Regions from separate parts of the Nocardia sp. NBC_01377 genome, predicted to be linked through region 1. Evidence: riboswitches for the same ligand, from Rfam matches in the RefSeq annotation. Region 1 holds a riboswitch; the other holds the start of a gene.
What was found. Region 1 has a riboswitch for thiamine pyrophosphate ahead of thiC (phosphomethylpyrimidine synthase ThiC). Riboswitches for the same ligand answer to the same signal wherever they lie in the genome.
Positions count from the first base shown of each region.

Region 2: another riboswitch for thiamine pyrophosphate. It lies ahead of OG225_RS19610 (purine-cytosine permease family protein); the one in region 1 lies ahead of thiC (phosphomethylpyrimidine synthase ThiC).

Region 1 covers NZ_CP109566.1:6,907,744-6,911,155, reverse strand. The annotation lists gene OG225_RS31885 (TetR family transcriptional regulator) at 1-129, shown strand, start outside; gene thiC (phosphomethylpyrimidine synthase ThiC) at 351-1,979, opposite strand; TPP riboswitch at 1,967-2,092, opposite strand; gene OG225_RS31875 (hypothetical protein) at 2,220-3,332, shown strand; gene OG225_RS31870 (exodeoxyribonuclease III) at 3,360-3,412, opposite strand, start outside.
Region 2 covers NZ_CP109566.1:4,241,060-4,244,471, reverse strand. The annotation lists gene OG225_RS19620 (crotonase/enoyl-CoA hydratase family protein) at 1-307, shown strand, start outside; gene OG225_RS19615 (TetR/AcrR family transcriptional regulator) at 308-892, shown strand; gene OG225_RS19610 (purine-cytosine permease family protein) at 878-2,254, opposite strand; TPP riboswitch at 2,252-2,365, opposite strand; gene OG225_RS19605 (alpha/beta hydrolase) at 2,462-3,412, opposite strand, start outside.

The DNA.
Region 1 (3,412 bases):
GATCCGGAAGCTGTTGCGACCCTGTTGATTTCCGGGTTGCGCGGGGTGATTCAGGATCGGCTGATCACCGGCGACGTCGAGCGCACCACGCGCGCGGCGCGGCGTTCGATCGAACAGAACATCCGCTGATGTGCGCGGGACGTCCGGCGCGTGAGGTCACCGCATCGGCAGATCCGTCGCGGACACCGCAACTCCCCGCTGTCCTGCCCCCTGCGCAGGGCGGCGATGCGATGTCCGCGACGGTCGCCGCCGGGTAATCCCGCTGCCGGGGGCGAGACGGAGTACCCGGCATCCGTATTTCCGGGTAACGAGCGACACCCGGAAATACGAAACCGTGGACAGCCGTGGTATCAGGAGACCACGGGCAGATACACCTTCTTGCCCGCATCGGCGAATTCCGCCGATTTTTCGGCCATTCCCGCCTCGATGGCCTGCACATCGGTCAGACCCTCGCGTGCGGCGTACTCCCTGACATCGGCCGAGATGCGCATCGAGCAGAACTTGGGCCCGCACATGGAACAGAAATGCGCGGTCTTGGCCGGTTCGGCGGGCATCGTCTCGTCGTGGTACTCGCGTGCGGTGTCCGGGTCCAGCGATAACGCGAACTGGTCACGCCAGCGGAATTCGAAACGCGCCTTGGACAATTCGTTGTCCCGGTCCTGGGCGTGCGGGTGACCCTTGGCGAGATCGGCGGCGTGAGCGGCGATCTTGTAGGTGATCACGCCGACCTTCACATCGTCGCGGTTGGGCAGACCGAGATGTTCCTTCGGGGTCACGTAGCAGAGCATGGCGGTGCCCGCCTGGGCGATGATCGCGGCGCCGATGGCCGAGGTGATGTGGTCGTAGGCGGGCGCGATATCGGTGGCGAGCGGCCCGAGGGTGTAGAACGGGGCCTCCTCGCACAGTTCCTCCTCCAGCCGCACGTTCTCCACGATTTTGTGCATCGGCACGTGGCCGGGACCTTCGATCATCACCTGGACACCGAAGGATTTCGCGATCTTGGTAAGTTCGCCGAGGGTGCGCAGTTCGGCGAACTGGGCCTCGTCGTTGGCGTCGGCGATCGAGCCGGGACGCAGCCCGTCACCGAGGGAGAAGGTGACGTCGTATTTCGCCAGGATTTCGCACAGTTCGGCGAAGTTGGTGTAAAGGAACGATTCCCGGTGATGGGCCAGGCACCACGCGGCCATGATCGACCCGCCGCGCGAGACGATGCCGGTGACCCGTTTGGCCGTGAGCGGGACGTAGCGCAACAGCACACCGGCGTGCACGGTCATGTAGTCCACGCCCTGCTCGCACTGTTCGATGACGGTATCGCGGTAGATCTCCCAAGTGAGCGCGGTCGGATCGCCGTTCACCTTCTCCAGCGCCTGGTAGATCGGCACGGTGCCGACCGGGACCGGGGAATTGCGCAGAATCCACTCCCGGGTCTCGTGGATGTTCTTGCCCGTGGACAGATCCATGATGGTGTCGGCGCCCCAGCGCGTGGCCCACACCATCTTCTCGACCTCCTCGGCGATCGAGGAGGAGACGGCGGAATTGCCGATATTGGCGTTGATCTTGACCAGGAATTTCTTGCCGATGATCGTCGGCTCGAGTTCGGGGTGCTTGTGATTGGCCGGGATGACCGCCCGTCCGGCGGCGACCTCCTCGCGCACCAGCTCCGGCGTCACGCCCTCGCGCTCGGCGATGAAAAGCATCTCGGGGGTGACGATTCCTCGGCGAGCCCAGGCCAGCTGGGTCGGCGGACCGTCGACCCGCGGTTTCTCCCAGCCGTCGCGCAGCGCGGGTAGACCTGCTTCCAGATCGATGGTGGCCGCGGTGTCGGTGTACGGGCCGGAGGTGTCGTAGACGTCGAAGGTCTCACCATTGGTGAGGTTGATCCGGCGAACCGGAATGCGCAGGTCATCGACCTGGCGATAGTGTTTGACGCTGCCTTCGACAGGACCGGTGGTCACGGTGTCGACAGGTGTGCTCGTCATGTTTCTCCCTACGCCGGCATTACCCGGTCAGGTTCATACGGTCGACGGCCCTGACGCTCCGTGGAGCTAGCCGTCCTCTCAGCCCGCTGGTGCGAGCCCCCGTTGGCGATATGCGATTTTCCCCGGCCAACCATACCCGCCCGCCCGACGCCGCTCCCGGTGATCCGCATACCGGAGGTGATGGTCGCGATACGGTCGCGGGCACTGACGACCGGCGTCGCGGGGATTAGGTTGTGGGGCATGCAATCCGAGTTGCCGACGCTGGATGTTCTGTGGGGTCGCACCCTTGTGGTCCAAGTGGTGCAGGATCCGGAGGGTTCGGGGCAGCTAGGTGAGTTGGTCGGCGGTCGGGTCACCTTCGACATGGGGCTGGCGGAGAACTGGTTCACGCTGGTGCGATACGTGGACGGGACCGCCGTGCTGTTCGGGCAGGGACGTGACGACCACTACGTCGCGCCCGCCGAACCGCAGGATCTGCTCGCGGGCGCGCCGCCGTGGGTGCCGATCGCCGATCTCACGCCGCTGATGCTCGACGAGGTGATCGATTTCGTGCGCTGGTGGGACGGCACGGCGTGGCGGCACTCCGCACAGCTGGAATTGTTGCGCGTGGAGTACGAGACGGCGGTGGCGCTCTATCCGCTGCTCGAATTACAGCAACTGATAGGACTTTTCGCGGAATCGCTGCACGGCGTGACCCGTGCCGAGATTGCCGCGCTGTTCGCGGCGGCGGAGACGAGATCGGTGACGCCGGAACTTGTTTCGGTGCTCGAACCCGAATTATGCGATCCGGTATACGATTTCCTCGCGCGCGGCGGTGTCGTCGCCGGGTCGGCTCCGGTGGCGGAGGAACTTCCCGTCGCGGGAACCGGACCGCGGTGGCGTCGCAGGCTCAGTCCGGTCGACCATCGCAGGCAACTCGTCGCCGCGATGGTCGAGGCGCCCGAGAAGCCGCGCCCCGTTCCGCCAGAGAGTCCGGAACTCATCGATATGGTCGCCCGTATCCGGGTGCTGTACGAGGAGTACGGGCATATCGACTTCGCGTTCCGGGTCGGTCGCGGCATCGGGGTCGGCGTGCCGCGCAACGCGCGCAAGATTCCGACCGGGTTGCGGCGGCTGCGCGATACCGAGACCGGTGAGCACGGCCGATGGCTGTTCATCCGCTTCGCCATCGACGGCGCCGAGGTCCGGGTGGAACGCGCCTACGACCACTGGCCGGACTGGTTCCCGCGCAGCCCCTACGACAACGATCCGGACCGAGGCGATCTCGTGGAGGAACTCGCCAACCGCGGCGTCGACGCGCAACCGACCTGGGCCGCGCTGGCCGCCGACGAATTCGCCTACGTCACGGTGTGAGCCGGGGCGGGTGCCACGCGCTCCCGGTCAGTCGCGGAATTCGGCGATGACCGGGGCGTGGTCGCTCGCGCCCTTGCCCT
Region 2 (3,412 bases), 2.7 Mb from region 1:
GAACGAAGTCGCGATCGGACTCACCATCCCGCACTACGGCGTCGAGACGGCCCGGCATCGGCTCACCGCACCCGGATTCGATCGCGCGGCGGGCACCGGGGCGTTGTTCGCGCCGGGGGAAGCGCGCGACCTGGGTTTCCTCGACGTCGTCGCCGAGGACGAGGACGCGTTGCGCAGCGGCGTGTACGCCGAGGCCGAACGGCTCGCGGGCTTGGACATGGTCGCGCATCTCGGCACGAAGACACGGGTGCGGGCCGCGGTGCTCGAGGCCGTGCGATCCGGTATCGATACCGAGTTCGGGGTCTAGGTGGCGGGGGACACCCGCGACCGGATCCTGGCCGAGGCGAGGACGCATCTGCTCGCGAAGGGGTATCCGGCGTTCACCGTCGCCGCGGTGCGCGATCGGCTCGGATTGTCCAGCGGCAGTATGTTCCACGCCTTCGGCTCCAAGGCCGGGCTCGCGGCGGCGGTCTACGTCGAAGCGATGCTGGACTACCAGCGCGCCGTGCTCGACCGCCTCGGTTCCGGCGACGGCGAGCGCGACGTACTCGCGTTCATCGCCGCGCATCTGGGCTGGGTCGAAGATCGCCGAGAGCTCGCGCGCTTCCTGTTCGCCACCCTGCCCGACGAGGTCGGAGCCATAGCGAAACCCGCACTGGCGCAGCACAATCAGGAATTCTTCGACGCGCTTCGACGCTGCTACGCGGAGCTGCCCGGCGCCGGAGCCGACGACGGTTCCGGTTTCTCGCTGGCACACGCGCTCTGCGTCGGACCGGCCCAGGAGTACTGCCGCCAGTGGGTCCGCGGCGGCGTCGACACACCGCCGCGAACCCACACGCGAACCTTCCAGCGGGCGGCGCTGGCCGCCCTCGCGACCCTATCCGCGCGCTGACACCGAGGCGCGGCGGTCGATGAACCTGCCCACCAGCCACGCCACCGCGACGGCGGCGAGGAACGACAGCAGCGACGCGCTCATCCACGGCTGCTTGGTGAAATGCAGCCATTCCTGTACCCGCACCCAGGCATCGGTCCACACGCCCGCGTCGCCGGGATTGATCAGCTGGTACACCGAGAGGCCGACCAGCCAGGCCACGATCATGCCCCAGCGTGACGGCGCGTCGGCGGCGGTGTTCCACTCGCCGTGCGTGCGCAGGAAGAAATCGGCGACGAGAACGCCGAGCAGCGGCACGAATACCGAGCCGATCAGGCCGAGGAAGCCGAAGTAGTCGTCCATGTCCAGCCACAGCGCCAGTACCGTGATCAGCGCGCCGAGCCCGATCGAGAGCGCCCTGCGGTCGACGCGCGGCGCGAGGTTCTGGATCGAGATCGCGGTGGAGTACACGTTGGCGAAGGACTGGTCGGCTTCGCGCAGCACCAGGATGAAGAAGAACGCCGCGCCGAGGGTGACGCTGAGGAACGGCCCGTAGGTGCCGTCGCCGGTGGACAGCGCGAGCGCGAACAGACCGAGGATGTAAGCGAGGATCTGGGTGAGTCCGTACGCGCCGCTCGCCGCCCCGAACGCCGCTTTCGTGCTGCGCGAGTGACGGGTGTAGTCGGCCGCGACCGGCATCCAGGAGATCGATACGGCCAGTGCGGCATCGGTGGCGATCCAGAACAGCGACCAGTCGGCGCCGAACGGGCCGTTGCCCTCGGGGCCGGGATCGGCGGTCAGATCGGGCAGGCCCGCACGGAAGAACTGGATGTAGAACCAGAGCAGCGCGACGCCGACGCCCACCGTCACGAACCGGCGCAGCAGTCGTACCGACCCCAGCGGCCAGATCGTGAGCACGGTGGTGATGACCCCGGCGACGACGACGTAGAGCCAGCGCGGACCGCCGCCGAACATCTCTTCGGCGGCATTGCCGATGACGATCAACTCGAAGGTGCCCCACCCGATGAGCTGGGCGATATTGAGCACCGTCGGCACATAACTGAGTTTCGCGCCGAACAGACCCCGCAACAGCATCATCGCCGGTTTGCCGGTTTTCGCGCCGGGGACGGCGGCGAGCCCGAGCATCAGTCCGCCGACCACGGTGCCGATGATCATCGCGACGATGCCCGCCGCGATCGAGATCTGCGCCGCGCCCTCGGTATTCGGCGCGAGGACGGTGTAGGCCCCGGAGAACGCGAAAAGACTGACGCCCAGATTCGCCCAGAACGCGCTCTGATCCCAGAACGACAGCACCCTCGGCGCGGGCTGATCCAACGTGAGCGGGGCCTCCTGGCCCGTCGTGTCGGCGGTCGATGAGGCCATCGGGCAACTCGCTTCCCTACGCCGGCATTACCCGGACAGGTTCATGCGGTCGGCGGCGCTTCGGGTCCGCCCTCTCAGCCCGGCCATTTCCGAGCTCCCGCGGGTGTATATCCGGGCAAATGGTACACGCGTACTGGCACACGCACCGGGGCGAGTTCGCGATCGGCGGATGTGGGCGCGCTGGCGCACCGACCCCGGGTAGCGCGGTCAGGGTTGCGGTGCGCGGTGGGTCCGCAGGGCGTGGTCGAAGCGATCGAGCAGAAAAGCCGTGGCCCGCTTGGCGATCGGGGTCCAGACGGCGGCGTCGAACCCGTGGAACGCGCCGGGAAACAGCTGGAACTCGACCGGCACGCCCGCTGCGCGCAAGGCATCGACGTAGGCGATGGTCTCGTCGCGGAAAGGTTCGATGCCGCCGACGAAGCTGATCGTCGGCGGCAATCCGGCGAAGTCGGCGGCGCGTGCGGGTGCGGCGTAGGCGGGCACGTTCCCGCCGTAGAGATCGCCCAGGTAGAGACGCCAGGCCGATTCGTTGGTGACCGCGTCCCAGACCGGGGCGTTGTTGTCGACGGCGGAGTCGGTGCCGCCACGGTCATCGATCATCGGGTATATCGGCATCTGGAAGGCGATGGCGACCTCGCCGTGGTCGCGGGCATACAGCGACACCGCCGCGGTGAGACCGCCGCCCGCCGAGGCCCCGCCGACCGCCAGTCGGTCGGTGCGGACCCCGAGTTCGTCGGCGTGATCGCGCGACCACAGCAACGCGTCGTAGCAGTCCTCGAACGCCGCCGGATACGGTGCCAGGCGGCTGAGTCGGTAGTCGGGGGAGACGATCACGCAATTGCCGGTGCGCACGAGTCTGCGCATGGCGGCGATTTCCCACTCCGGCGCGCCCATGGCGTAGCCGCCGCCGTGGATCCACAGGATCCCCGCCGCCTCCGGTGCCGGGTCGGGGCCGGTGACGATCAGAACGCGCAGGGGCGAGCCGTCGCGCCGACGGATCCATCGTTCGCGGCGACGGATACCGCCGATCGGCACGGCGCGCGCTATCCGGTCCATGATCGGTGTCGGCTTCCGCAGTTCGTCGACGGTGCGCGCGCGTCCGGCCGCCCTGCCCAGCACCGCGGCCGCCCTTCGCAGGCCGGGATCGATCATCGTCTC